3 regions of the Enterococcus sp. CR-Ec1 genome follow, and region 1 is predicted to be linked to each of the others. Evidence: predicted binding sites of a transcription regulator. Region 1 holds the regulator's gene; each other region holds the start of a gene.
The links. The regulator NrdR, encoded in region 1, represses ribonucleotide reductase genes. The targets are predictions, from matches to a motif close to ACACNATATATNGTGT.

Region 1 (10,183 bases):
GACCTATCTCAATGCACTAGGAGAAGCAGGAAAATTCCAAATGTCATTAAATGTCTATGGCCAGACAGGCAATCCTTGTGGCCGATGTGGCACACCAATCGTCAAGATCAAAGTTGCCCAACGGGGGACGCATTTTTGTCCTCAGTGTCAAAAACTGCATGTGAGGTCCAACAAATGAGTTTTGTTTTAGGCGTCACTGGGGGAATCGCTACTGGAAAAAGTACTGCAGTCGCGCATTTTCGATCACTGGGTTTACCGATTATTGATGCCGATATCATCGCAAGAGAAGTCGTTGAACCGAATACGGAGGGCTTGCAGGCGGTGACGCAAGCCTTTGGTCCGCAGATTTTGACAGATGATGGGCACCTAGATCGACAAACCCTCGGTGCTTTGATTTTTAACGATCCAGAAAAACGCCGCATGCTGAATCAGACGTTATCTCCTTTTATTCGACAAGAGATTTTGTCTCAGATCGAAGAAAAAAAACAGGAAGTGCCCTTGTTGATCGTTGACATTCCTTTGCTTTATGAAGCCGACTACGACCAATACATGGATCAAACCGCAGTCGTTTATGTGCCAGAAGCGATTCAAAAAGAGCGGTTGATGGCACGTAATCAATTGAATGAGCAAGACGCGCAACAACGAATCGACAGTCAGCTTTCAATTGAGAAAAAGAAACAACGGGCCGATATTGTCTTTGATAATCAAGGAACGATCGCCCAACTCAATCAGCAGATCGATGATTGGCTCGCATCTATAAATAAATAGGTAAAGCAGCAGGTTCCCTTTCACTAAAGGGAACCTGCTATTTTATCTTTCAATAGCAAACCTAGCCCTATCATTTCCAAAAACAACTGGCGCTGAAACATGTCGGAAACTGTTTGGTTTGGAAAGTAAGACGATCGTTTATGAATGGTTAAATATCAAAGTACCAGCCCTGATTTATTTTGGGGTCACGATCACGCGATTGCTGGAAAAGGGGTGAAGAACGATCGGCTGATCATAAAAAGAGGTGAGAACCTCCTCAGTAAAAATCGTCTCTCGTTGACCAGCGGCGTGGACTTTGCCGTTTTTTAACATCAGCAAATGAGTGAAAATCGGTAGTAGCTCTTCTGTATGATGAGTAACGTAAAGAAGAGTCGGCGTATTCGGCAGTTGTGAAAAAGCCTCCAGACGGGTTAGCAGTTCTTCTCGCGCAAATAGATCAAGGCCCGTACAAGGTTCGTCCAAAATCAGGATCTCTGGTTGTGCCATCATGGCCCGTGCGATCATGACAAATTGTTTTTCTCCTTGAGAAAGGACGTGATAGGAACGATGGATCAGATGAGTCAGCCTCAAGTCAGCCAAAAGTGCTTTTGCTTGGTCCAGTTGGTTTTCATCATAAGATTCATAAAGACCAATACTGGAATAAAGCCCGGATAGAACGATCTCTTCAGCCCGGTCTCGTCCATAAAACTTATTTTTTAAAGCGGAACTAACCCAACCGATGCGCCGTTGAAGATCCGGGACAGACGTTTTGCCGTATCGTTCACCTAGGACTGTTCGGTGACCAGAAGAAGGCCATAAAGTTCCTGTAATCAGCTGCAAAAGTAAACTTTTCCCCGCGCCATTCAGGCCTAAAACCGCCCAATGCTCATTTTTTTCCACTTGCCAATTGATGGTTTCTAATAAAAATTTTTGGTTGCGAATGATTGAAACCTGTTGAAAATCAAGGACTGTCATCGATAATCGAACCTAATCAGGTTCTTCACCTCCATTTATAAGAATATTCAGAAAATAATACCTACTATTATAACACATCAGTCCAAATTTCGCTGGTTGGTTGGTATCGCATTCATATCTTTTGTCAGAATTCAGAATGCTTGTTATGATGAAACTATACAGGAGGGATGATAACTATGGGTACTTTTAAAGACGAAAAAGATGTGATCGTTGGCAAGGCTAAAGAAAAAATCGGTGAGTGGACCAATAATGAAGAACTTGCCCATTCTGGGAAAGAACAAGCACACGAAGGTCAGATCAAGAAAGAGCACGATCAAAAAAGAGTCAATGAATTAGAAGATCAAAATGACGAGCGCGATGCCCGCAATGATCGAACTACCCCAGAAAATGTCAGCAGTGAAGAATTGTTGCGAGCTGAAAATCCTGATGCCAATAAAATTTCTTCTGCCGATCGTCGAGATGCAGACCAGCTGAAGCATTATACTGGAATTGAAGATAAATTATAACTGAACACGGATGCCTTCGTCTTCTAGACGAGGCATTTTTTTGTTAACCAGAGTGGATGAAGAGTCAAGAGACTACTACTCAGTTGACAATTGCTCAACATCTCATTATAATCCATTAAGATCGCATAGAGAGAAGCAAAGAAATTGGGAGGTGGTCATCAAATGCTTATTTATGCATTGTGTACGACTGTCAAGAAAGTAGAACAGCCGCAATAGGAAACGGAAAATTAGAAAGAAGGCTTTTTTATGATCGAACCTTACCAATTTCATTCAATTAAACATCAAGTATACCAATTAGTTCGAACCTATCAATCGGTGAATGATCCTCGAACGATCAAAACGGTTGAAACGATGACCAAAGACGCCATAGAAAAGTTTTTTCCTGAAGAAGAAACAGCACCACGTGAAATTTTAGCTGCTTTCTTTCAACAGGGGATGACGATCAGTCGCAGCAATGAGCTGTTAACAGAACTCAAAGAGTACGTCCGACCCTTTCAGGTGCCGACAACAAAACAAATTGAAAAAATGTTTCGGAAGGTAAAAAAACTGAAAATACCTGATTTTGCTTCCGTTGATTTAAAAGAGACCACTTATCTTGCTTGGGATGATATCGGTAGTCAAAGCAAGTTTATGATCATAGCCACTGAGCAGGGATTTACAGGACTTCACGGTCATGTGTCAACCGAGGTCAAAAAAGGGATCTGTCCCTTGTGCCAGCATGAAGGAAATGTGTCGATGTTTCTTTCTTTGACCAAGAGCAACGGCGATGGAACATATACGAAACGCGGGAATTATATTTGCCGTGATAGCCAAAGGTGCAATCAGCAGTTGGAACAGCCAGCAAATTTGCATGATTTTGTTTCTTTGCTGCAAATGAAAGATAAATAACGAAATGAAACGGCAGAAATCTTTCTGCCGTTTTTTCTCATTGAAAAAAACAACAGTTATAGCATTATTTAAATTTTGTATTAAATGAACAGAATAAACCACTTTGGCTATTGTACCAATGGATTTCATGTTATAATTAATCATAGAAACCGATGACTTTACGTGAAAACGTAAGCGCATAAGAGAGAAAATGAGGTGGAACTATGCAATGTCCAAAATGTCATCATAACAATTCGAGGGTAGTTGATAGTCGACAAGCCGATGATGGACGTGTGATTCGCCGTCGTCGTGAGTGCGAAAATTGCGGCTATCGCTTTACAACATTTGAACGTATCGAAGAGGCACCCCTACTTGTCATTAAAAAAAATGGTGCCCGTGAAGAATTCAACCGAGAAAAAATTTTACGGGGCTTGATTCGTTCTGCTGAAAAACGACCAGTGACAATGGATCAGATGGAAACAATCGTCGATCATGTGGAAAGTCGTGTCCGTGCTCTTGGTGAAAATGAAATATCTACGACACAAATTGGTGAGTATGTGATGGAAGATCTAGTTGATTTAGACGAGATCGCTTATATCCGTTTTGCCAGTGTATACCGCCAGTTTAAAGACATGTCAGTTTTCTTAAAAGAACTACAAGACATCGTCGAAAAAGCGAAAGAACCACAAGAATAGAGGGGGACAACAAGTGGGCAATAGTTTACCGAATCAATCGTACAAAGTGTTCAAAAGCCGTCCACTTACAACGGAAGGGAAAGACGCCCTCATTTATTTGTATCAACCAATTATTGAAAGTGATGCTTTAGCGTTGTATTTGACACTAGCAAGCGATGTCCAAGCCCAAAGCATTTCTGGCGAGGAGTCGATGACGACCGTGCATCTAGATATCTTGAATGCCATGAATGTCGGAATGCCTCGCTTCATAAAAGCCAAGCAAAACCTAGAAGGTATCGGCTTGCTGAAATCATATGAAAAAGCAGATTTGCAAAACGGATCCTCCTATCTGTATTGGTTGCAAGAACCGGTCCATCCAGCAGCGTTTTTTCAAGATGAATTGTATGCCTATCTGTTGTTGGAAAGAGTCGGAGAGCGTAAATTTAATCAGCTGGTCAAGCTGTATCAGCCAAAGCAGTGTTCCTTGACCGATTATCAGGAAGTGACTCAATCCTTCTCAGCCGCCTATGGGTTAAATACCGCTCGTTTCGCCTCTCATGAAGAAACGTTACAGGCAGTCAGTAATTCTTTTCAAGAATCCAATGCAAACTTGGTGCTTGACGAAAAGCAATTGGATTGGGACTTTCTTTTATATGAAGCGCAACGTCGGTATATCCGTGCCGCTAATTTCACGCCGAGTTTTCGACAAAAGTTAGTTCTATATCATTCCTTATACGGCTATGATGTGTTGGAATTGTTGGATTTGATGGCGGACAATGTTTCTTTGACAACAGGAGAGGTCGATCAGAAGAAGTTGGAACAAGCGATCATGAAAAAATCGCGGCAGACCTTCACGAAAACATCGACAAGAGAAGATCCTCAAGCGGAAAGTCAGTTGCGCCGCTTCAATACCTTAAAACAGAATGGTTTTTCAGAAAATGATGTATTATTGATTCAAGAAAGTGAGAACAATGCACCGATCGCTTTTCTAAAGGCGATCAAAGCGGAGAAAAACAGTTTTATGACCGATTCAGAACAATGGTTGATCAAAAGCCTTGTCGAACGATCACCATTGCCGAATAGTGTGATCAATGTTCTGGTTCATTACGTTTTAGTAGTCCAAAACAATGCCGCTTTATCCGGAAATTATGTAAATAATATTGCCGCCCAGTGGTCAGAATTAAAAATCGGTACGGCAGAAGATGCGATCAAGCATGTTCGGAGCCTTGTTCGAAGTGCCAAGGAAAAACGCAGCCGACCACAAACAAGCGGCAAAAAAATCATTCGCGAAGAAAAGCTGCCTTCTTGGGCTGAAAAACCAGTGGAAGAGACAGCATTAACGCCAGAACGACAAGCAGAATTAGATAAAAAACTGCAAAACTACTTGCATAAGAAAGCTGGTGACAAGTAATGGAAGATGTTGGAAAAAACTTAGGGAAATTATTGGATAAACGCAATTACCGTGATCAGTTTTCATCAATGATGGCAGAAGTTTTGCAAGATCCTGATGTCAAAGCGTTTATTGCCGAAAATGAAGAAGCATTGACCGAAGCGGATATTCAAAAAAGCTATGCGAAACTGTATGAGTTCGTTCAAGAAAAGCGGAAATTCCGCATCAATGATCCTTCCATGATCGCACCGGGCTATGAACCACGCTTAGCGTTAAATTTTCATTTTATTGATGTCACCTATGTGCCAACCCAAGAGTTACTGGCTTACCAGAAACAAGAAGAGATCCGCAGTCGCATCAAAGCGATGGATATGCCTAAAGATATTCAAGAAGCGAGCTTTGCAGATTATCAGCAAACGCCTGGACGAATGGAGGCTATCGCAGCCGCCGTTGATTTTATTAGTGAGTTGACAGCGAATCCGCAAGAATTTCATAAAGGCCTTTACTTTGTAGGAAGTTTTGGGATTGGCAAGACTTACCTGCTTGGAGCAATCGCCAGAGATTTAGCAGAGGCGGGGTATACAACGACACTTGTCCACTTTCCAACATTTGCGGTAGAGATGAAACAAGCAATCGGCAAAGATCAAGTGGGGGACAAGCTGAATGCAGTGAAAAAAGCCCCAATTTTGATGATGGATGATATCGGTGCTGATGCGATGAGCAGCTGGATTCGCGACGAAGTCTTCGGTGTCATATTGCAATACCGCATGCAAGAACAACTGCCGACCTTTTTCACTTCGAATTTTACTATGCATGAGTTAGAACAGCATCTTTCGGTGACGCAACGAGGTGAATCCGAACCATTAAAAGCCAAGCGCATTATGGAACGTATCCGTTATTTGACACAAGAAATTCAAATGACTGGTAAAAACCGACGAAATGATGGCCAATAACTGACTATTACTGGAGGAAGAAGATGATGACAAAACAGGTAATAATAGGATTATCCTTTGCAGCAATGCTGCTTTTAACAGCTTGCGGCAATCAGGGAAACAGCGCTGCAAATGGGGAGACTGGAACTTCTGAAACTAGCGAGCAGACCAGTTCCGTATCAAATAGTACATCAGAAACGGAAACAGCCGCAATTTTTACTGGTGTTATCCAAGAAGATGCGATAGCAGGATCGGATGATACCTTTTCACTCTTTTTGAAAGAGGTGGCGGCAGTGGAAGATGACGATCAAGTCGTCCAAAGTTTTCAAAATGATGGGGTCATCCTACATGTCCCAGTCGAGGCTTATTCAGGAGATCTGGAGGAATTGACGGAAGGTGCTACCGTCCAGGTGACGTTGCAAGGCATACCGATCATGACGATGTCGATCCCGCCGCAAATTCCGGGCAACTCGATCCAAAAGGTTGAATTAGTGGAAGATTAATGCAATGTGCGCCTTGGCAATGGCACCACAGTCAAGACGCACATTTTTTTCTATTTTTGGAAAGCGTGATATACTACGAGAGAAGGAGTGACAATATGAACGAACATGCATTATCGGATCGTTTGGCTTGTGTGGGCGCACAAATTCCCGACCAAGCACGTTTCGCCGACATCGGTTCCGACCATGCTTACTTGCCTGTTGCATTGATGCTGCAGAACAAAATCTCTTATGCTGTAGCTGGAGAAGTTGTTCAAGGACCTTATGATTCTGCCAGCAAACAAGTGCGTAAGAACGGGTTAGCTGATAAAATCGTGGTTCGCTTGGCAGATGGACTGGACGCGATTCAACCTGAAGACAACATCGACACCGTTGTCATTGCTGGAATGGGCGGCACACTGATACGTTCGATTTTAGAAGAAGGTAGCCGGAAAAATCGCTTAGCGGGAGTCAAACGCTTGGTCTTACAACCGAATGTTGGGGAACGGACTTTGCGAGAATGGCTCGTTAGCAACAACTTTATAATCATTCATGAAGTACTTTTAGAAGAAAACGACAAAAACTATGAAATTATCGTTGCGGAAACTGGAAAAACGACGTATACGTCCCAGCAATTATTTTTTGGTCCTTTTTTATTAAAAGAAAAAAATCCAGTTTTCCTTAAAAAATGGCAACATGAATTAAAGCAACGACAACGCGTCATTAAAGAGTTAGAGAAAGCCAAAGAACCACCTGCTGAAAAAATCAATGAATTAAAGGATCAGATCGAATGGATCAAGGAGGTGTTGGCATGATTTCTGGTCAAGAATTTATCAAACGCTTTGAAGCATACTGCCCTTTATGGTTGGCAGAAGAAGGCGATCCTGTTGGTCTACATGTTGGCACATTAAACAAACCGCTCGAGCGAGTCATGATGACTCTTGATGTACGTCCAGAAGTGGTTGCAGAAGCCATCGAGAAAAAGATCGACTTGATCATTGCCAAACACCCACCGATCTTTCGGCCTTTGAACCGCTTACTGACAGATGATCCACAACAAAAGATGCTAATGGATCTCGTCAAGCATGATATTGCCGTTTACGCCGCCCACACCAATATGGATATTATTGAAGATGGTTTGAACGATTGGTTTTGTGAACTATTAGAAGTTGAACCCGACACGTATTTGAAGCAAACCCATCAAGTAAAAATGAAGAAGCTAGCTGTTTTTACCCCTGTTGAATCGGCACCAGCGTTACGAAAGGCATTAGGTAAAGCAGGTGCTGGTCAGCAAGGCAATTACCAAAATACCAGCTATTCCTTGATTGGCACCGGTCGCTTTACGCCACAGCAAGCGGCACATCCTGCCATTGGTGAGATCGGAAAAGAAGAACAGGTGCAAGAAGCGAAGACCGAAGTCATTTTTCCAGAAACGATCGAGAAAAAGGTGCTTTCGGCAATGATCGCTGCTCATCCTTACGAAGAGCCAGCTTATGATCTGTATGCCTTAGACAATTTGCCGAAAACCTATGGAATCGGACGGGTTGGCAACCTCGCTGAGCCTCTTTCCCTTGATCAGTTTGTCGAACGTGTCAAAGAGCGCTTTGGTTTGACTGCTTTACGCCTCGTCAGCTTTCCTGGTGCACCTGAAAAAATTCAGCGAATCGCCATTTGCGGCGGCAGTGGCCAATCGTTTTATTCGGATGCCTTACGCCATCAAGCGGATGTGTACATCACTGGCGATATCAGTTACCATTTCGCCCATGACATGCAAGCCAATGGGTTGATTGGGATCGATCCAGGGCACAATATCGAAAAGGAATGTATTCCTCGGTTTATTGAGAAATTCAACCAGTGGAAAGCAGAAGAGAACTGGGCTGTGACCTTTGTTCCTTCCACCACTTCAACAAATCCATTTGACTATAGATAGGAGAATCTTTTATGTACGAAAATTTATTGCCTCGCTTTTTGAATTATGTAAAAACAGAAACTCGCTCTGATGCGACAAGCACGACAACACCTTCTACCCAAACACAGGTCGCGTTTGCCAAAGAACTGCAAAAAGAACTTGAAGAATTAGGATTAAGCGATGTTCATTACAATGAATCAAATGGTTTTGTGATCGCAACATTACCAAGTAACGTGGATCATGACGTACGCTCCATCGGTTTTATCGCCCATATGGATACTGCCGATTTTAATGCAGAGAATGTTGATCCGCAGATCATCGAAAATTACGATGGCGAATCAACCATTAAATTAGATAAAGAAGGAAAATACACATTAAATACAAAAGATTTTCCGAATTTAAAAAATTATGCTGGGGAAACCTTGATCACTACTGATGGTACTACTTTATTAGGTTCTGATGATAAGTCAGGTATTGCAGAAATCATGACAGCCATGGAAATTTTACTTAAAAACCCAACGATCAAACATGGGGAAATCAAAGTCGCATTTGGCCCTGATGAAGAAATTGGGGTTGGTGCAGATAAATTCGATGTTGAAGATTTCAATGTTGATTTTGCGTATACAATGGATGGCGGTCCAGTAGGAGAATTGCAATACGAGACCTTTAATGCGGCGCAAGCTGAAATTACGATCCAAGGAAAAAATGTCCACCCTGGAACTGCTAAAGACACCATGATCAACGCTTTGCAACTAGCAGTCGATTTTCAAAATGCGCTACCGCCTGATGAAGTTCCTGAGAAAACCGAAGGGACAGAAGGATTCTTCCATTTGATGAGTCTCAGCGGCTCAGTAGAAGAAGCGAAAATGGCATACATTATTCGAGACCATGACCGGACCCGTTTTGAAGAAAGAAAAGCACAATTATTAGCGGTTCAAGAAAGCTTGAATGCCCGCTTTGATGAACCGAGAGTACACGTTCATCTATATGATCAATACTACAACATGAAAGAAATCATCGAAAAAGATATGAGTATCATTGATCTAGCAAAAGATGCGATGGAAGCAGTGGGAATCACTCCTATCACAGAACCTGTTCGTGGTGGAACCGATGGCTCGAAAATCTCCTATTTAGGGATTCCAACACCGAATGTCTTTGCTGGTGGAGAAAATATGCACGGACGTTATGAGTTCGTCTCACTACAATCAATGATGAAAGCGACCGATGTGATTGTGAAAATCGCCGAACTGAATGCTCAAGCATAAACGTTGATTTTTGATTTGTTGGAATAAATGAAAAACTCTTGGGCTGGGAACTCTTCACGCAGGTCTTGCGTAAGACCCGGCCTTTTTAGGATGTGAATAGGATGAAAATTCTCGTTTTATACAATGATACAGCGGGGAAAAGTGAAGCAAAAGAAACAGCAGAAAAATTCCAAGCCTATGTGAAAGAACAAGGCGAAGAGCATCAAGCGTTCTTGCAGGCCTCAAATCCAGACGTGGATCCCAAAGACGTTCGAGAGGCTGCCGAAAAACACGCAGTCGATACGATTGTGATCATTGGTGGAGATGGGACGATCCATCATGGATTGCAAACCTTTAAAGAAAAGTTAGATGAGTTGAAGGTCGGCATCATTCCTGGTGGAACCGTAAATAATTTTGCCAGAATGTTGGGGATACCGGTGAAGCCCGAAGAGGACTTCGA
Region 2 (10,183 bases), 1.2 Mb from region 1:
ACCAGTTAGTGCAGACAACTCCCGCAGGAGCTTTCGATTTTCCGTGATCATTTTTTTGATCGTGCGACTGTCTTCATTTAAAAAGCCGTCGATCAATCGATTGACGCAGTCTTTGCTGGCTGCTAAAAAGGCGGCATAGGCGTTTTCTTTTTCTTCTTTGGATTGATAGACTTGATCCACTAAATCAGAAGTAGAGGCAGGAGAGCCTGTCCAACCAATCAATAGTCGAAGCGATTTCGGAACCGTCAAGGGACGGATCGATAATCCTGGCCAATCGAAAGCAATCAATTCTGTTAAGGTATGGTCCTTTTGTTTGGCTAAGACCCAGTCGTGATCGAAGGTTGAAAAAGCGATCCAGCCGCCATAACAAGAGGCCGCAATATCACCGCACGACCCATTGCCTTGAACAGCGAGATGGGCAAGAGCCGCAATTTTGAATTGGGTCAACCGATCCATTTCCATTTGATAGTACAGATTCAATGCTTTGACCGTGGCAACAGTCACGGCACCGCTGGAACCGAGGCCATATTTGCGACCATTCGAGTTATCCAGTTCACTGGTCACTTTTAAATCGTAAAAGGAAAGGGGGATGCCTTTTTCTTGGGCATATTTTTCCGTCAGACGAATGGCTGCCAAAATATAGTGGAAAGGATTATCCCGATGGTCTAAGACTAATTCGCCTTTGCGACGCGTCCAGCGAATCGGCAGGTCGCTGTATTGGGCAGACTGGATGCTGCCGTTTTTACGGGCCTCTTCCACATTGACTGTAATAAATTGGTCAACGGCAACGATGATTGCAGGATGACCAGGTTCGACAACGGCGTATTCACCAGCAATAAATAGTTTTCCGGGAACGGATAGTTCAATCATTTCGACACTCCTAATCGATGGCTTCTTAATGGCTTCTTAGTTGATGGCAGAAGATTCTTCCACCGGTAAAAAGGCTAATCCTTTACCCGCGTGAGCAGTTACTAATTGTTCTGAGGCAAAGTGAGCACTTAATTCACGTAAAATCGTTTGTTCTTCTTGTTTTTGGCATAAAACTTTGACATTGGGACCAGCATCCATCGTGAAATAGCAAGCCAATCCTTTTTTTCGCAGCATTCGGACACATTCCATGGCTCGTAAAGATTCAGAAGACCAATAAGTAAAAGGTGGTTCGGCGGCTAAGGTCGTTCCATGCATTTTCAAGGCGTTGGCCTCGGTCGTTTCACCTAAAGCAGTAAAGTCTTTCTCGGCAATCGCTTGTTTCATTTTCACGAGATCAGTTGCGGTGGCAGTAAGCCAACCCGGATAAAAACTCGAGGTTTCAACGGTTCGACGCATCCCCTCACGACTGGAAACTTCTTTGGCTTGTGCGTTGATCAAAATAAAGATCATACTCAATTCTTCTTCCCAGCCATTCGACGGCACTTGCGTGGCAAAAGAAGTCTCATCGGTGCCTTGATGCCATTCAGCAAAGCCGCCGTAGATACTCCGACACGCCGAACCAGAACCGCGACGGGCCAAACGGGATAACTCTTGCTCCGACAAGTTTAATTCCAGTGCTTCACTACAGGCACCCGCCAATGCCGCTAATCCACTGGCAGAAGAGGCAAGTCCGGCAGCGGTTGGAACAAAATTTTGACTTTCCACCGTGGCATACCACGGGCAGTCCGCTTTTTTTCGTACCAGATCCAAAAAGTCCGCAACTTTTTTTGTGGCAGCGTCTGTTTGAACCACGCCATCCAATGTAAAGCGATCTTGCGTAAAATCGGGTGAAAAAGCCACCGTTGTTTCTGTGTAAAAAGCATCGAGGGTCAGGGACAAACTATTGTTCATCGGTAAAATGAAAGTTTCATCTTGTTTTCCCCAATACTTGATCAATGCGATATTCGTGTAGGCGCGAGCCTTTCCCTTATACATGTTCATAAACTCCTAATCCTTGTATCCATGCCGCACGAGCGCCATCGGACAATAAAATACGGCTGATATTCTCAGCCTGTTCCTTCGTTTTGGTTAGTGCGATCATACAGCCGCCCCGGCCCCCGCCGGTCAGCTTTGCCCCGTAAGCACCGTGTGCCAACGCTAAGGAAACCAACTGATCCAGTTGCTGATTGCTGACCCCTAGCTGCTGCAGGGCCTGATGGGCGTTGTTCATGCTTTCACCTAATACTTCTAATTGATTGGCTATGATGGCCTCTTTAGCTTTTTTGGTTTCGATCCCTAAACGCTGGATTGCTTGACTAGCCAGCTGCTTGCTGGTTTCAAAAAGATGGGCGACACTTTTGACTGCTTCTCTCGTTTGCCCTTTGATTCCAGTATCAGCGACGAGCAAATAACCGTCGATCGTGAGGGGAAACGAAGTGATGGGATGCCCTTTGATAAAGTAAATGGCATCTGTCCCACTGGCTGCCGCAGCATCGATCCCGCTAGGATTGCCATGAGCGATTTTTTCAGAAAAGTTGACATAGGTCATCAATTCTTCTTTTGTAAAGTCTTTTTTGATCCAATCAAAAAAAGCGCGAGTCAGTGCAACAGCGACCGCCGCGCTAGAACCCATTCCCCGTTCAGAAGGGATAGTGCTGACGATGGAGGTTGCAAAAGGACCCGTGTGGAAGTCTTGTTGCAGACGATGCAGCAAGTCTTTGACATTTTTTAAGTGGCTGGGGACTTCTTCAAGCAGACCGTGATAGTAACTTGAAATCAAGGTGCTTGTTTCATTTGCTGTGATCTCGACTTGTACTTTTGCTCCCGCAAAAGGGAAAGCAATTGCTGGTTCACCGTAAACAACCGAATGTTCACCCATTAAGATGATTTTTCCTGTAGCTATGCCAGTACCAATTGACATTATTTTCCTCATTTCTCTAGGGAGCTTACCCCACATGATTCATTTATCGTTTGTCAGTCAATTGTAACTATCTCCTGACAAAAACACAATTTAATTAAAGATCCTTTCCTATTTTACTAGAAGAAGGCTCTTTCGTTAAGCATTCCGTATGAGATTTCAAAAAAAAGCAAAAATCTTTAAACTTTTATTGAAAAAATTCTTGATCTGTGCTTCAAAAGTTTCAGTTGACGGCACAAGATATAGTGTTGTATAGTTGATATCGCAAAGGCAACATACAATATTTAGTGATGAGTGAGTTGGGGGATATGAGCGTGATCGTATTAGCAGGAACGATTGGTGCCGGTAAATCAAGTTTGACCGCATTGATCGCCAATCATTTTGGCAGTCAAGCCTTTTATGAATCGATCGATGACAATGAAGTGTTACCATTATTTTATGCAGATCCAAATAAATATGCGTTTTTACTGCAAATCTATTTCTTAAATAAACGATTTGAAAGTATCAAGCAAGCCATGAAAGACGACAATAACGTCCTGGACCGTTCCATTTATGAGGATTCACTGTTGTTCCATTTAAATGCGGACCTTGGGCGAGCGACCGATACCGAGGTCAAAGTCTATGATGAATTGTTAGCCAATATGTTAGAAGAGCTGCCGTATGCAGCCCACAAAAAGCATCCAGATCTTTTGGTGCATATTCGCGTTTCTTTTGAAACGATGCTCGAGCGTATTGAAAAACGTGGGCGGGAATATGAGCAGTTGACCTTTGATCCTTCGTTATACGACTATTACAAAGAGTTGAACAAACGCTACGATCAATGGTACGAAGAGTACAATGAGAGTCCAAAGATCCAGATCGATGGCGATCAATTCAATTTTGTCGAAGACCCGCAAGCGGCACAGGCCGTTTTAACGATGGTGGAAGAGGCCTTGAAAGACGCCCGTAAATAAGTAATAGCCAATACAGCCAGGAAAGTCCTTTGATTGGGCTTCTGGCTGTTTTCTTTTATAATAGAAGAAAGCAAGAGTGGAGGATGGATTGTGGAAAACAAACATGTCTTTTATGACGGAAACTATGAATGGATTCAAGTCGACCAACAAGACGCAAAAAGCGTGATGGCACTGCAAAAACAATATCATTTGTCTGACGAGATGCTTACGTACTCTTTAGATAAAAACGAACGCGCGCGGGTCGAATATGATGCCGAAGAGGAAGCATTGCTGCTGGTTTTCAATGTACCTCAGCAAGAAAAGCGTGAAAATCATTTTGAGACCAGCCCGATGACGTTTATTTTAAAAAGGAAGCAACTCTTTACTTTTGCATCCCACAATACCCGTTATGTGATTCCAATGATGGAGCGCTTGATCCTGCAAAACCCGCTGCAAACGCCCATTCATTTTTTGTTTCAAAGCTTGTTCTTGATTTCTGGCACGTTTTTTCCGTTAGTCGAAGAAGTCAATAGTGAGCGGATTCGCTTGAATCAGCGACTACGGGAAAAAACAACCAATAAAAACTTACTGCAAATGTCTGATTTGGAAGTTGGACTGGTTTTTTTAGTGTCTGCCACGAAACAAAATGCGGTCCTCTTGGAGCAAATCAAAGCATTATCCATTTATCGTTTGATGGATGATGATGAGCGGGAACAACTGGATGATGCCTTGATCGAAGCCAAACAGGCAGTGGAAATGACCCAACTGGCATTCCAAATTTTGGAACAATTGTCTGGTACCTACAATAATCTATTAAACAATAACTTGAATGATACCATGAAGTTTTTGACCGTTTGGTCCCTCTTATTGACTGTGCCTTCCATCGTCACCAGTTTCTTTGGCATGAATGTTCCGCTGCCTTTTACCAATAGTATTTTCGGTTGGGGTATTGCCTTGTTGATCAGTTTAGTGTTATCCGTCTGGATGTTGATTGCTTTATGGCGCAGAATTCGTTAGTCGATCACCAAACCTAGACCGGCGGCGATGACCAAGGCTTGTTCTTGATCGACTGTTAGTCCTCGCAAGTGTTCAAAGGACAACGCGATCTTTTGAAATTGATTGGTCCGAAAATCTAAAGTTGCTAATTTTGTGTGAAACCAGTTGCTATTGTTCAACTGGTTTTCTTGTAGCGTCAAGTGTTTCCAATCCATCTCATAAAACTCACTGTCGTTTAGTTGGCACTGACGAAACAGCATCGTCCGTAAATTGGTATTGCTAAAAGAAGCAAAGTTTGCCACGCAATCTTCAAAGGTACAGTCACGGAAATAGCTTTCCGCAAAATTCGTACCAGTCAATTTACACTGTTTAAAGTGAACACGATGAAAGCTGGCACCAAAACATTCCAGATTAGAAAAATCGCAGTTCTCAAAGAGGACATTTTGACATTCCCATTGACTCAAGCGTGTTTTTTGCATCGTCACTTTCTTGAAATGACATTGCTTCAAGATAAGGTTTTTGCAAGTATCATAGCTATAATCACCGCCTTCGAACACCCCCCCTTCGAAAAGCAGTTCTTCTTCTAAATAAAAATCCTGTGGCTCTAATGCCGACAATAAGGGCGGTAGTGGCAATACGATTTTTTTCTTCATCAAGATCCCATCCTGTATGTTTTTCTCTCAGTATAACACGGCGAATCGATGCCGCGATAGTTACGAAAAAGCGGCAGGGTATTGTGAAATTTATTCAATCGGTTTGCAGAATGCTTTTATAACAAGGAAAATCTTTGATTTTTAATACATATTTTTTCACAATCTTTTTACTTGCAAGACGAAAATAATTTCGATATAGAAACTTAACCCGCTGAAAGTGACGTATATCAACGAAAAACTGTCACAAATTTTTAAAATCGCGAAAAAGTTGATAGTTTTCAAATTCACAAGCGAGCTATAATGACAATGTAAACAAAAGGAGGAAATTTTCCATGACAAAAACAGTTATTATCGGTGCAAACCACGCGGGGATTGCTGCTGCCAATACACTATTAGATAACTACAAAGACCAAGAGGTCGTAATGATCGACCGTAATACAAACTTAAGCTACCTAGGTTGTGGGACTGCTTTATGGGTTGGACGTCAAATCGATTCATACGAAGGCTTGTTCTATACAAAACGTGAAGATTTTGAAGCAAAAGGTGCAAAAATCCATATGGAAACAGTGGTTGACCATATCGATTTTGAGAAAAAAGAAGTACACGCTGTGACCAGTGAAGGTGAAACGATCGTTGAATCTTATGACAAAGTTGTCATCGCAACTGGATCTGTTCCGATCTCACCCAAAGTACCTGGACGTGACTTGAAAAACATCCATTTCTTGAAAAAATTCCAAGATGGACAAACGGTTGATAAAGAGTTAGCCTCAGAAGACGTGAAAAACGTTGCCGTTATCGGTGCTGGTTACATCGGTGTTGAAATTGCTGAAGCAGCAAAACGCCGTGGTAAAAATGTGTTGCTTTTTGATGCAGCGACACGGGCATTGCCAAACTACTACGACAAATGGTTCACAGAAGATATGGACAAAAACTTAGCTGACAATGGTATTGAATTGCATTTCGGTGAATTAGCACGTGAATACAAAGGAACAGAGAAAGTAGAAGCAGTTGTAACAGACAACGGCGAATACCCAGTTGATCTAGTGATCAATGCGATCGGTTTCTTACCAAACAATGAGCTAGGCAAAGATCATTTGGAATTGTTTGCTAACGGCGCGTACTTAGTGGACCGCCATCAACGGACAAGCGATGCAGATGTTTACGCAGTCGGTGACTGTGCAACTGTGTACTCAAATGCTTTGCAACAAACCACTTATATCGCATTAGCAACGAATGCCGTACGTTCAGGGATCGTCGCTGCCCATAATATCGGCGGAACTTCTTTAGAATCAACAGGTGTTCAAGGATCAAACGGGATTTCGATCTTCGGCTACAACATGGTTTCAACTGGCTTGTCAGTAGAAGCTGCCGAACGTAATGGCATGAAAGTGAAATACTCTGATTACGAAGATACCCAAAAACCAGGCTTCATGAAAGAAAATGCGACGGTTAAAATCCGCATCGTCTATGAAGAAGAATCACGCCGCATCGTTGGTGCACAAATGGCATCACGAACATCTGAAATCGCAATGGGCATCCACATGTTCTCACTAGCGATCGAAGAAGGCGTAACGATCGACAAGATGAAGCTATTAGATATCTTCTTCTTGCCTCACTTCAATCAACCATACAACTACATCACGATGGCTGCGTTGAAAGCAGAATAAGAAACACGAAAGTCGGAGCGTATGCTCCGGCTTTTTTTTGAAACAATCATGAAAACTGTTGACAATAAGAGGAAAAAGCAGTATACTATAAAAGTTGAGAAATAAAAGCAGAAGCACCCGCTTCTCGCCTGAGTGAAGATATCGCTGGGCAGAATAGGATTCCTACCATTTATTTGTGTGGAGTACGTGCGGGTTCGTGAAGAACTCGTTTTTTTATTGTCTGATTTCGAATCGACAAGCTTTTCTTTCTCTCAAAAAACTCGGAGGTGAATGACCATAGCAAAGGATATGATGGTAAACGACGGCATTCGTGCACGTGAATTGCGTTTGATTGATCAAAACGGCGAACAACTTGGTGTAAAGAGTAAAGCTGAAGCATTGCAAATTGCAGAACGAGCAAACCTTGATGTGGTATTGGTGGCACCAAATGCTAAGCCGCCAGTAGCAAGAATTATGGATTACGGGAAATTCCGCTTTGAGCAACAGAAAAAAGACCGTGAAGCTCGTAAGAAACAAAAAGTAATCAACATTAAAGAGGTTCGTTTAAGTCCAACGATCGACGTCAATGATTTCAATACAAAATTGCGTAATGCACGTAAATTCCTTGAAAAAGGGGACAAAGTGAAAGCTTCGATCCGTTTCAAAGGCCGTGCCATTACCCATAAAGAAATTGGTCAGAAAGTGTTAGATCGTTTGGCGGAAGAAACTGCTGATTTGGCAACTGTTGAGCAAAAGCCAAAAATGGATGGCCGCAGTATGTTCTTAGTCTTAGCACCAAAAAACGATAAATAATGACTCACTGAGTTTCAGTTTAAAGTCAGATAACGAAAGATTTTGAGGAGGAAATTAGTTATGCCAAAACAAAAAACACACCGCGGATTAGCAAAACGCGTAAAACGCACTGGCGGCGGCGGATTGAAACGCTTCCGTGCCTTTACCAGTCACCGTTTCCACGGCAAAACAAAAAAACAACGTCGTCAATTGCGTAAAGCTTCAATGGTTTCAGCTGGCGATTACAAACGTATCCGTCAACAACTAGCACGCATGAAATAATTGCGTAACCCAAGCTTCACGTATACAAACAATTATCGATTTTCATATTAGGAGGAATTATACATGGCACGTGTTAAAGGTGGAACAGTAACTCGTAAACGTCGTAAAAAAGTGCTTAAATTAGCAAAAGGTTACTACGGTTCTAAACACACTCTATTTAAAACAGCAAAAGAACAAGTAATGAATTCATACAACTACGCATACCGCGATCGTCGTCAAAAGAAACGCGACTTCCGCAAATTGTGGATCGCTCGTATCAACGCAGCGGCTCGTATGAATGGCTTAAGCTACTCAAAATTGATGCACGGCTTGAAATTAGCTGAAATCGACATCAACCGCAAAATGTTAGCTGACTTGGCTGTAAACGATGCAGCAGCATTTACTGCATTAGCTGACCAAGCAAAAGACGCTTTAAACAAATAATCAATCGTTGGCAACAACGTTAGCCCCGCTCTTTGAGCGGGGTTTTTTTGTTTTTCTCGATGACCGAGGAATGGTTTCTCACTATCTTTCATACGTTTCTTTCCATTAAGCGAAAAATAGATTATACTTTTGAAAGCGGTTATTTTATTTATCTCACGACTTTTCCACGAACACTGCAGCAAAAGGAGCTTACGATGGCGATTGATTTATGGCGGCATTTTAAAAAAGGATTGACGGTATATATTGGGATTGGAATTGCGGTCTCATTTTTGAGTGCCGCGAATGTCTTTTATTTTCAAAAATTACTCGATTCATTTGGCATGACATTTGATTGGTCAGTTATTTTTATCTATGGGTTAACGCTTGTACTGGTACCGCTTTTGTCCTATCTCGAGCAGAAACCCAAAACGAAATTGCACAACAGCATGTATTTCTATCTCAAAGAACAAGCTTTAGTGAAAATCAGCAAGATTGCCTATTCTGAATACTTGCAGATTGGCTCTGGAGCACTCTTACAGAAAACTGAAGCGGGAGCAGCGGCGGGTAGAAATATCCATTTGAATTTTTATGGACGCTTGTTTAAAGAATTGCTTCCCGAAACACTGTTTAACTTAACTTTTATTGCTATGATCGATAAAAGGTTGATTCCAGCGATCCTTGTGGGCTATCTAATGGTGTTTATCGTGACCAATTTGCTTTTGAAAGTTTTACGCTCTCTCAAAGAACATGCGCTAGTTTCAGAAGAAGCCATGAACAGCACCTTTATCCGCGGATTAACGGAAATGGTCACGTTTCGGATCAATAAACGGTTTGAAAAAGAGATCGCACAATATAAAAATATGTCTGCTGATACAACAGAACGTTTGACGAAAATGACGATGATCCATGAGTTTTTCTTTGGTATTTTTGCAGTTTTAGTCGCATTGATCAAAGTCGCAATTGTGGTATTGGCATTTACAAATCAGATTACGGTCAGCTTGGGTGGTTTAGCAGCATTGATTATTTATGTGGATCGAATCTACACGCCTGTTGCAATATTTAACGTGATTTTTGTTCAATACAGCTTAGATAAAGTTGCCTTTGCACGGTTAAATGAATTTTTCTATCTGCCAGAGGACAAAGCATTAACACAAGGAGATGCATTGTCTGAAACCATCAACTACATCACAGTTAAGGATCTATCCGTCATACTTCAAGAAAAGAAAATCTTAACCGATAGCACACTGGAGCTGAAGCGGGGAGCGATTTATGGGTTAGTAGGAGAAAGCGGCGCAGGAAAATCAACGCTGGTCAAAACGATTTTAGGCTTGTATCAGCCGACGACCGGTGCGGTCCTGATCAATCACAAAAATTTAGTTGCTTACAACTTAAATGATTACTATCAGCATGTCTTTTATCTATCGCAAGATGCGCCAATATTCCAAGGAACGCTGAAAGAAAATATCATTTTTGATAAGGAAATCGCAGACGAGGAAATCATAGGGTATTAGAAAAATGTCAATTAGGCGCATTCTATCAGGCACTCAAGGGAGGACTGTCTGCTGAAATTGGAGAAAAAGGAGCCAACCTTTCTGGTGGGGAAAAACAGCGGATCGCTTTTGCCCGATTGTTTTTCACAAACGCAGAAGTCAT
Region 3 (10,183 bases), 1.2 Mb from region 1:
CGCAGCTGTTCTAGCCAATGCGCTGTTGTTTCGGGAATCCAGCTGCCAAATAATACATCATTGACCCAATCAGTGCCGATCGTGCCAATCGTCTGAATCGATAAATAGTAGATTCCCCACATAATGAAGGCAAAAATCGGTAGTGCCAATACGCGATGGGTCAACACGCGGTCGATTTTGTCGCTGAAGGCTAAGTGCTGATCTGTTTCCTTGATGACTGCCAGCGCCAACAATTCTTCAATGAAGCCATAGCGCTCATTGACGAGAATGGCGTCACTGCTGTCTTTAAAGATCATCTCTAAAATCGAAATCGTCTCCTGAATGACTGCTTGCTGGGAATCAGTCAGTTTACACATTGTTTGAATCGCTTCATCTTTTTCGAAGAGTTTTATGGCAAACCAGCGTTTTCGCTGCTGAGGGATCGTCTCTGGCAAAATCGCCATGATCTCGGTCAAGCCAGCCTCTAGACGAGCATCGTAGCGGGGAGGGAGCTGTAGTGTGTTGGCTGCTTGCTTCGCTGCCTCGATCATTTTGGCTAAACCACGTTGTTTCAAAGCACTGATCCCCACTACAGGAATCCCTAATCCGTAAGCCAATTTTTCGAAGTTGATCTGCAAGCCTTTTTTCTTTAATAGATCAATCATGTTGATGGCTGCCACGGTCGGAACATTCATTTCTAATAATTGCAATGTTAAATACAGATTTCGCTCAAGATTAGTTCCGTCAATAATATTGATCACCGCATCCAGCGATGCTTCCATCAAATAATTGCGGGAAATCAGTTCTTCAGGCGTATAAGGTGACAAGGAATAGATCCCGGGCAGATCTTGGATCAGCACGTGCCGGTCTTTTCGCAGTCGCCCCGCTTTACGTTCTACGGTGACACCCGGCCAATTGCCCACTGTTTGTTTGGCACCAGTCAATTGATTGAAAGTACTTGTTTTCCCACTATTGGGATTTCCTGCTAATGCAAATTGATAGGTCATCAAGCTTCGACTCCTTTTTCGATAAAAACCAACGCTGCTTCTTGCTTTCTCAAAGACAATTCATAACCGCGGAGCCGAATCTCCATTGGATCACCCAATGGAGCCAGTTTCACTACTTCCAAATGAACGTTTTTCGTAAGCCCCATATCCATCAAACGACGGCGCAAAGCACCTTTTGCACCAATCTGATTGACCTTCCCGCTTTCACCAACTTGCAGCTGATCCAAAGAGGTAATGACCGTTTGCTGCTGGATTTCTGTGACATCGATTTGTTCCATGACCCGTGCATCTAAAGCAATCCGCGTCCCTTGGTGCAAAATGATGCCGCCTTTGCGATCTTTTTGCACCACAACGATTTCAACCCCCGTGCGAATGCCAAGATCGTTTAAATGAACCGTGATTTCTTTGGTTGTTGCCAACGAGTCGATTTTGTATGTCCCAGAAGCCCAAGTTTGCGCCATTTTCATTGGTTCTTACTCCTTTTGTGAAGTGTTTTTTAATTAACCTACTTTAATTGAGAATGATTATCATTATAATAGAGCCATTTCCATAGGAAGTCAATCTGTTTTCGACTTAACTTTGAATCTTCCTTCACAATAGAGATTTTTTTTACTCATTTTGATTGCATATCCCCTCTAATAATTACGCAAAAACCTTGTAATTCTAAGTATTTTCCGCTTTTTTCATTTGCATAAAAAACACAGAAACACTATAAATTGTGTATGCCGAATTCACAAGCACAAGATATAGTGTTTTTTCGTTGACTTTCTCCGAGACTTATTTATACTAGGTTTATAACTATTACAACTCGGAGGAAACAATTATGAATATCAAACTATTTTCTAAAAACAACTGCATGCAATGTAAAATGGCGAAACGCTTTTTAAGTGAAAATCAGATTGCCTTTGAAGAAATCAATATCGATAATGAGCCTGAAGCATTAGAATTTTTGAAAGAACAAGGATTTCAAAGTGTGCCAGTCATTACCTCTGATGCGCAAACGATCATCGGTTTCCGTCCAGATCAACTACGTCAATTAGCGAGCTAAGATTTTTCTCAATGTGATGCTTTTGAGGGATTTGTCAGTCGTCCAGACCGCAAGTCCTTTTTTATACGAACAAAACAAGAAAAGAGGTTAGCCATTTATGAGCTTGAAAGAAATCAAAGATGTCAGTTATTTCAAATTGAATAATGAGATCAACCGTCCAGTAGATGGTCAAATTCCATTAAATAAAGACAAAGAAGCCCTAGCGGCATTCTTTAAAGAAAACGTTGAACCAAATACCTTAACCTTTGCGACTGCAATGGACAAAATCAATTATTTGATTGAAAATGATTATTTAGAAGAAGAATTTATCAAAAAGTACCGTCCTGCTTTTATTGAGGACTTGTATCAATTCTTAGATGAGCAACACTTTACTTTCAAATCATTTATGGCTGCTTACAAGTTTTATTCACAATATGCATTAAAAACGAATGATGGTACCGCGTATCTTGAGCGTTACGAAGATCGGGTGGCGTTCAACGCCCTTTACTTTGCGGATGGGAATGAAGAGTTAGCCATGAGCTTGGCAGATGAAATGATCTACCAACGTTACCAACCAGCAACCCCTTCTTTCTTGAACGCAGGACGCAAACGTCGCGGTGAATTAGTTTCTTGTTTCTTGATCCAAATCACTGATGACATGAACGCGATCGGTCGTGGGATCAACTCCGCGCTGCAACTTTCACGGATCGGCGGCGGTGTCGGGATCACATTATCAAACTTGCGGGAAGCTGGCGCGCCTATCAAAGGCTACGAAGGTGCAGCAAGTGGTGTGATGCCTGTAATGAAATTGTTTGAAGATAGCTTCAGCTATTCAAACCAATTGGGTCAACGGCAAGGGGCTGGTGTGGTCTACTTGAACGTCTTCCACCCAGACATCATCAGCTTTTTATCAGCGAAAAAAGAAAATGCAGATGAAAAAATCCGTGTCAAAACCTTATCATTAGGTGTGATCGTACCTGACAAATTTTACGAATTGACGCGTAAAAATGAAGAGATGTATCTCTTTAGTCCGTACAGTGTCGAAAAAGAATATGGCGTACCATTTTCTTATGTCGATATCACCAAGGAATACGACAACTTAGTCATGAATCCACGGATTCGCAAGACTAAAATCAGAGCTCGCGATTTAGAAAATGAAATTTCTAAATTGCAACAAGAATCTGGTTATCCTTATATCATTAATATCGATACAGCAAACCGCAGCAACCCAATCGATGGCAAGATCATCATGAGTAATCTTTGTTCCGAGATCCTTCAAGTTCAAGCACCATCTGAGATCAACGGCAAGCAAGAATACGAGGTTTTAGGAACAGATATCAGCTGTAACTTAGGTTCCACCAATATCGTGAACTTGATGGACAGCCCTGACTTTGGGAAATCTGTTCGAGCAATGACTCGTGCCTTGACCTTCGTTACTGATGCGTCTGACATTGACGTGGTACCATCGATCCAAAATGGGAATGCCTTGAACCACACGATCGGTTTAGGCGCAATGGGCTTGCATACCTATTTTGCAAAAAATCAAATGGAATACGGTTCACCAGAATCCCTTGAATTTACTGATCTTTATTTCATGTTGTTGAACTATTGGACATTGGTTGAAAGCAATGCCATCGCCAAAGAAAAAGGCGAAGTTTTCCATAACTTTGAAAAATCAGCTTATGCAGATGGCAGCTACTTCACTGATTATATCCAAGGTGACTACCAACCAAAATCGGAAAAAGTCAAAGCATTGTTTGAAGGCGTCTTTTTACCAACTGGTGAAGATTGGGCAGCCTTGGCACAAACCGTCAAAGAAACCGGCTTGTATCACCAAAACCGCTTAGCCGTTGCACCAAATGGTTCGATCTCTTATATCAATGATACGAGTGCCAGCATCCACCCGATCACTCGGATGATCGAAGAACGCCAAGAAAAGAAAATCGGCAAGATCTATTATCCAGCACCTTACTTGAGCAATGAGACGATCGGCTACTACAAATCAGCCTACGATATGGATATGCGCAAAGTGATCGATGTTTACGCAACTGCTCAAAAACACGTCGATCAAGGGATGAGTATGACCTTGTTTATGCGTTCAGATATTCCAGAAGGTCTTTACGAATGGAAAGAAACGACAAAACAAACCACCCGTGATTTGAACATCTTGCGTCACTATGCTTTCCACAAAGGGATCAAATCGATCTACTATGTACGGACCTTTACAGATGATGCAGAAGAGATCGGCAGCAACCAATGTGAAAGCTGTGTCATCTAATCCAACTTTTGCCTGAAAACGAACCAATAGCCTGCCCCTGCTCTCTATTGAGAGCGGGTCGGCTGTTGTCTTGATACGATTATTGGAGGAACCGACTATGGGTAAGACTTACTATGAAGCAATCAACTGGAATGAGATCGAAGATATCATCGATAAATCCACTTGGGAAAAATTAACAGAGCAATTCTGGTTAGATACGCGGATCCCTTTATCAAATGACCTTGATGATTGGCGGACGCTATCACCATTAGAAAAAACGACGGTGGGCTACGTCTTTGGCGGCTTGACCTTATTAGATACCGTTCAATCAGAAAGCGGTATGGATCAACTGCGTAAAGATGTCCGCACCCCACATGAAGAAGCGGTCTTGAACAACATCCAATTTATGGAATCTGTCCATGCAAAAAGCTATTCATCGATTTTCAGCACCTTGAATACAAAAGCGGAGATCGCCGATATTTTTGAATGGACCAATACCAATCCTTACTTACAAAAGAAAGCCGAACGAATCAATGAGATTTACAAAAATGGGACACCGCTAGAGAAAAAAATCGCCAGTGTGTTTCTAGAGACCTTCTTATTCTATTCAGGTTTCTATACACCCCTTTACTACTTAGGTAATAACAAACTAGCGAACGTAGCGGAGATCATCAAATTGATCATTCGTGACGAATCCGTTCATGGCACGTATATCGGCTACAAATTCCAATTAGGGTTCAACGAATTACCAGAAGACGAACAGCAAAAGCTGAAAGACTGGATGTACGACTTGTTGTATGAGTTGTATGAAAACGAAGAGCGTTATACCGAAGAATTATACGATGAGATCGGCTGGACCGAGGAAGTCAAAACCTTCTTGCGTTACAATGCCAATAAGGCTTTGATGAATCTAGGACAAGACCCGCTTTTCCCAGACACCGCCAACGATGTCAATCCAATCGTCATGAACGGTATTTCAACTGGTACCAGCAATCACGACTTCTTCTCACAAGTTGGGAACGGGTATCTGCTTGGTTCCGTTGAAGCGATGAAAGACGATGACTACTTCATCGGACTTGATTGATTTGCTTACAAATAAACACCTTGTTTCTCGCCAATAGAGGGTGAGAAACAAGGTGTTTTTAGTTAGCCAGCTGGTCTTTGATAAAGGTCAACGTTTCTGTCAAACATTCCTGTGCTTGCGGCAAGCTATAATCAAATTGGTATTCGTGGGTCACTGTTTCCGAATCCCCTTTGTAAAAACGACTTGTCACGGGAATATCAAGAGCTTGCAGCTGGTTGGCAAAGGCAATGCCTTGGTCTTCAAAGGAATAGGCGTTGCCATCAGTGATATACGTTGGTGGAAAATCAGCCGTCAATTTATCCACCAGTGAGATCTCCTGCAGTTGGGGACTATCTTGCCATTCTTTTTTGCCTAATAACGACCAAGCCACCGTTTTAACAAAGAATTTCATAAAACGATCATCCGAAGAAGTTCCAACGATCTGCTTCAAATCAAGGGGGCCGCAATAGGAAATAAACCCTTTCAGGGCCGATGTAGGAATGTCTTGATCAAAGGACATTTCCTTCGCATACGCTGGATTGGTTTGCAGCGCCACATATTGCCCGGCAATTTGGGCACCTGCAGAATCTCCACCAAAGAAGAGTTGATCGAAATCAAGCATGGGGTATGCTTGGGCATCTGCTTTGATCGAGTCTACCGCTTGGGCTAATTGTTTGACCTGTCCCGGATAATGCAAACTTGGCGCCCATTCATAATTAATCGAAATCACAGCGGCTTTGGTTTCATCGACGACATAGGTCGCAAATTCTTTGACGCCTTCTTTGTCTCCCCCGACATATCCGCCCCCATGGACCCAAAAAATGACTGGAACAGGGCCTTGTGCATCTTTGGGATAATAAAGATCAAAGGTACTGCGTTGATAATCCGATTGATAAGCCAAGTCCTGTTTGACCGTCACATTCGGCAAACTTTTTTGATAAGCCGCCTCATCCTTGATGGTCACTTCTTGGTTAAACATATGACCGATCAAAAAAGCCCCCGGTCGTGGGGAGAGTTGAAAAGCCAGAAAAACGGCAGCTAAGAGTCCGATCAGGACAATCGCCACCCACATGAAAAAGCGCAGAATTTTTTTCACGCAAAAGCTCCTTCCTTCGTTCTGTTTCAGCTTTTTCATTTAACCATGTTTTTTTAGCAAATTCAATGACAATCGCTAAAGATTAAAAAAGGATGATACCAATAGGCACCATCCTTAAAATAACATCGTTTATAATGGCAACATCATAAACAAACCAGCTGCGATCGCTGCACCGATCATTGGACCGATGATTGGTACTAACGCATAGCCCCAATCGGAAGTCCCTTTGTTTTTGATTGGTAAGATTTGGTGAGCGATCCGTGGTCCTAAGTCCCGTGCCGGGTTGATGGCATAGCCTGTTGGTCCACCAAGAGACAGTCCGATCGCTAAGATCAAGATCCCAACAACGATGGGATTTAATCCATCCGTAAAGGTATTGGCACCAAAAGCCAATAAGCCAAAGACTAAGACAAAGGTACCAATGACTTCAGTGATCGTATTCGATACTAAATTACGAACTGCAGGCCCTGTTGCAAAGGTACCTAAAATCGCGCCTTGGTCTTTTGTTTCATCCCATAATGGCAAGTAGTTGAGCCAAACGAGGATTGCTCCTACGATCGCACCAGCAATCTGCGCCAGCATAAACGGTATAGCCAAACTCCAAGAAAAATTCCCTGTCATCGCCATGCCTAATGTAACGGCTGGATTCAAGTGAGCAGGTCCCATGTACCCTGAAACGTATACGGCTATGGTCACCGCCGTTGCCCAGCCCATCGCGATCACGATCCAGCCAGAGGCTTCTGCTTTACTCTTTTTCAGATTGACAGCCGCACACACGCCATCCCCTAACAAAACCAAAATAGCCGTTCCTAGAAATTCACTAAAGATCTGTGTTGTTTCATTCATCTTTTTTTCCTCCTTTTAAGGCTGTTAAATCTGATTCTGCGATCACTTGGTTCATTTCTGCTACATAGGCTGCTTTTTCTTCTTCGCTCCAGCCAAAGAAGTCGGTCATAGCTGCGACGACACCGGCTTTGACTTCATCTAAGGTATCTCGCATAAATAGGATATGGTTGGTCCGACGCAATAGATAATCGACAGGCGTCAGAACCATTTCTTCATGTAAGGAATAGTTCAAGGCAGTGCTTTCTTTTTCATCTAAGCCCTCAAACTTCGTCTTGTAGTTCAACACTTGGGGAAGATTCGACCCATAAAGATGAGCCAAATACGTCGCAGCTGCTTCATTGAACCCAGCGGTTTGTGCTTGGTCAGCCAGCTTCGCTAATTCTTCCTCTACATTGGCTGCATCAAGCTCACCACCAGAAACTGGGTACGTGGTTGAATCCACCAACTCGAAGGAAGCACCGCTTTCTTGGAGCAATTCATTGATCCGTTTGACTGCTCCTTCCGCCATCAAACGATAGTCGGTGATTTTTCCGCCTGCCAACGTCAATAGTCCGTCTTTTGAGCGTTCCAAACTGCTGCCGCGAGAAACTTGCGATGGATCCACTTTGCTGGCTTCTACTCGTTCTTGCGCTTGTTTTACAGCTTTTTCTACAACTGGTCGCTGCCGCTCATCTGCAAGATATTCTTTGACGCTTTCAACGATCTGCTCAAAGCTTTCATCAGATAATTTGCCTTTACCACCACCATTGTAATCCGAACCACCATTATTCGTAATCAATGGACGTAGACCAGCCCAGCTCGCTTCGATATCATCAAGGGTGATCTGTGCATGTGGAAAGCGTTCATTCACGATGGTCAGTAGATAATCGACATCTTCTTGTGTGACCGTCGGATGGGCAAAATCGCCTGTATAGTCCGTATCGGTTGTGCCAAAATAGGTCTTGTTTTCTCTTGGTACCACGAAAACCATCCGACCATCATTTTTCCCAGTATCAAAATAGGTTGGTTGCGGTACTTTTAGTTTTTCCCGATCGACCACTAAATGGACGCCTTTTGTCGGACGCATTTGTGGTGGCAGCTCATCATTCTTGTCTAATTGACGAACGATATCTGACCAAGGGCCGGTCGTGTTGATCACGACTTTGGCGTGAACCTCAAAGCGCTCGTTTGTCAGTTGATCCTCCACTTCTACCCCATTGATGATGCCTTGCTCATCATGTAAGATGCCGACGACTTTGGCTTTACTGATCATTGCTGCCCCATCGGCTTGTGCTCGTTTAATGTTTTCGATCACCAAGCGGGCATCGTTGTTGCGAAAATCAAGATAGACTCCGCCACCAACTAAGTTTTCCGCCTGCAGCTGTGGTTCGCGTGCTAAGACCTCTTCTTTCGTCAGCAGATAATTTTCGTATTTACTGCCTGTCACATTTGCTAAGCGATCATAAAGATCCATCGCCACTTTGACAGAAAACAAGGAGAAGGTTGCCCCCGGTTCATCGTAAATCGGTAAAAGCATCGGATCTGGTTTCGGGATATGCGGAGCAATTTGTTGGACGATCGCCCGTTCCCGCACGGTGTCAGCGACCACTTCCACGTCAAAGGTTTTCAAATAGCGAATACCGCCATGAACGAGTTTCGTGGACCGCGAAGACGTCCCTTCGGCAAAGTCTTGCATTTCCAAAAGAACCGTCTTCATCCCAGCCGCTGCTGTTTGAACGGCAACCCCTGCGCCGGTAATCCCACCACCAATGATCAACACATCATAGGTGGTATTTGCCGTTTCTTGAATGGTTTCCTTCCGATCTTTCTGAGAAAAGGTCATGGCTTACTCGCCTTCTTTCTTCGCTTTGAATTTGAAGGTCTGAGTAGCCGCCACCGCTTGTTTCCAACCTTCGTACAAATTGTCTCTTTCTTCTGCTGGCATTTCTGGCGTAAACATTTGCCCTTCTTCTGCCATTGATTTCAATTCATCTAAGTCTTTCCAGAAGCCAACCGCTAGTCCTGCCAAATAGGCTGCACCTAATGCGGTTGTTTCCAGATTCGCTGCTCGTTGTACGTCAATGTCTAAAATGTCCGCTTGGAACTGCATCAATAAATCGTTTTTGGCTGCCCCTCCATCGACTTTCAGCAATGGGATATCGATACCGGAATCTTTTTTCATCGTATCGATGACGTCTTTTGATTGGTACGCAACAGCTTGCAGTGTTGCCCGAACAAAATCTTCCTTCGTCGTCCCACGAGTCAAGCCGAAGACTGCTCCTCTTGCATCTGAATCCCAGTAAGGCGCACCTAATCCAGTAAAGGCAGGCACCACATAGACTTCATTATCTCCTTTTGCTTTGGCAGCTAGTTCTTCTGATTGTGGCGAAGTCTCGATCATGCGTAGACCATCCCGCAGCCATTGGATCGCTGATCCAGCAACGAAGATACTTCCTTCTAAGGCATAATAGACTTTGCCGTTGATGCCATACCCGATAGTCGTCAGTAGGTCATTGTCAGACAATTGTGGTTCTTCACCCGTATTCATGACAATAAATGCCCCAGTGCCGTAAGTATTTTTGATCATACCTTTTTCAAAGGCCATTTGTCCAAAGAGGGCGGCTTGTTGGTCTCCAGCCATTCCAGCGATTGGTACTTCACTGCCGTAAAAATGGTAGCTGCGGGTGTGACCATAGACTTCTGAGTTGCTTTTGACTTCTGGTAGCATCGAGCTTGGAATGTTCAAAAGATCCAAAATTTCTTGATCCCACTCTAATTTATGAATGTTGTAAAGCATCGTCCGACTAGCATTGGAGTAGTCGGTGACATGGACTTGTCCATCTGTCAGTTTCCACACAAGCCATGAATCGATCGTTCCGAAGAGTAACTCACCATTATCCGCCTTTTCTTGTGCCCCTTCGATATTGTC

Region 2: the regulator NrdR is predicted to act here: its motif matches at 3,061-3,076, upstream of CXM95_RS15180 (deoxynucleoside kinase).
Region 3: the regulator NrdR is predicted to act here: its motif matches at 1,693-1,708, upstream of nrdH (glutaredoxin-like protein NrdH).

The regions. Positions count from the first base shown of each region.
Region 1 covers NZ_CP025223.1:1,952,348-1,962,530, reverse strand. The annotation lists gene mutM (DNA-formamidopyrimidine glycosylase) at 1-178, shown strand, start outside; gene coaE (dephospho-CoA kinase) at 175-768, shown strand; gene CXM95_RS09455 (ABC transporter ATP-binding protein) at 943-1,722, opposite strand; gene CXM95_RS09450 (hypothetical protein) at 1,899-2,228, shown strand; gene CXM95_RS09445 (FusB/FusC family EF-G-binding protein) at 2,475-3,116, shown strand; gene nrdR (transcriptional regulator NrdR) at 3,320-3,790, shown strand; gene CXM95_RS09435 (replication initiation and membrane attachment family protein) at 3,804-5,180, shown strand; gene dnaI (primosomal protein DnaI) at 5,180-6,112, shown strand; gene CXM95_RS09425 (hypothetical protein) at 6,136-6,594, shown strand; gene CXM95_RS09420 (tRNA (adenine(22)-N(1))-methyltransferase) at 6,690-7,385, shown strand; gene CXM95_RS09415 (Nif3-like dinuclear metal center hexameric protein) at 7,382-8,500, shown strand; gene pepT (peptidase T) at 8,512-9,744, shown strand; gene CXM95_RS09405 (diacylglycerol/lipid kinase family protein) at 9,846-10,183, shown strand, end outside.
Region 2 covers NZ_CP025223.1:3,181,973-3,192,155, reverse strand. The annotation lists gene CXM95_RS15195 (phosphomevalonate kinase) at 1-870, opposite strand, end outside; gene mvaD (diphosphomevalonate decarboxylase) at 907-1,905, opposite strand; gene mvk (mevalonate kinase) at 1,898-2,830, opposite strand; gene CXM95_RS15180 (deoxynucleoside kinase) at 3,136-3,780, shown strand; gene CXM95_RS15175 (magnesium transporter CorA family protein) at 3,871-4,776, shown strand; gene CXM95_RS15170 (pentapeptide repeat-containing protein) at 4,773-5,408, opposite strand; gene nox (H2O-forming NADH oxidase) at 5,741-7,075, shown strand; ribosomal protein L20 leader region at 7,175-7,298, shown strand; gene infC (translation initiation factor IF-3) at 7,346-7,867, shown strand; gene rpmI (50S ribosomal protein L35) at 7,928-8,128, shown strand; gene rplT (50S ribosomal protein L20) at 8,192-8,551, shown strand; partial or broken gene CXM95_RS19115 (ABC transporter ATP-binding protein) at 8,746-10,183, shown strand, end outside.
Region 3 covers NZ_CP025223.1:768,337-778,519, reverse strand. The annotation lists gene feoB (ferrous iron transport protein B) at 1-986, opposite strand, end outside; gene CXM95_RS03695 (FeoA family protein) at 986-1,453, opposite strand; gene nrdH (glutaredoxin-like protein NrdH) at 1,810-2,034, shown strand; gene nrdE (class 1b ribonucleoside-diphosphate reductase subunit alpha) at 2,132-4,291, shown strand; gene nrdF (class 1b ribonucleoside-diphosphate reductase subunit beta) at 4,389-5,354, shown strand; gene CXM95_RS03675 (alpha/beta hydrolase) at 5,413-6,468, opposite strand; gene CXM95_RS03670 (MIP/aquaporin family protein) at 6,559-7,275, opposite strand; gene glpO (type 1 glycerol-3-phosphate oxidase) at 7,268-9,097, opposite strand; gene glpK (glycerol kinase GlpK) at 9,101-10,183, opposite strand, start outside.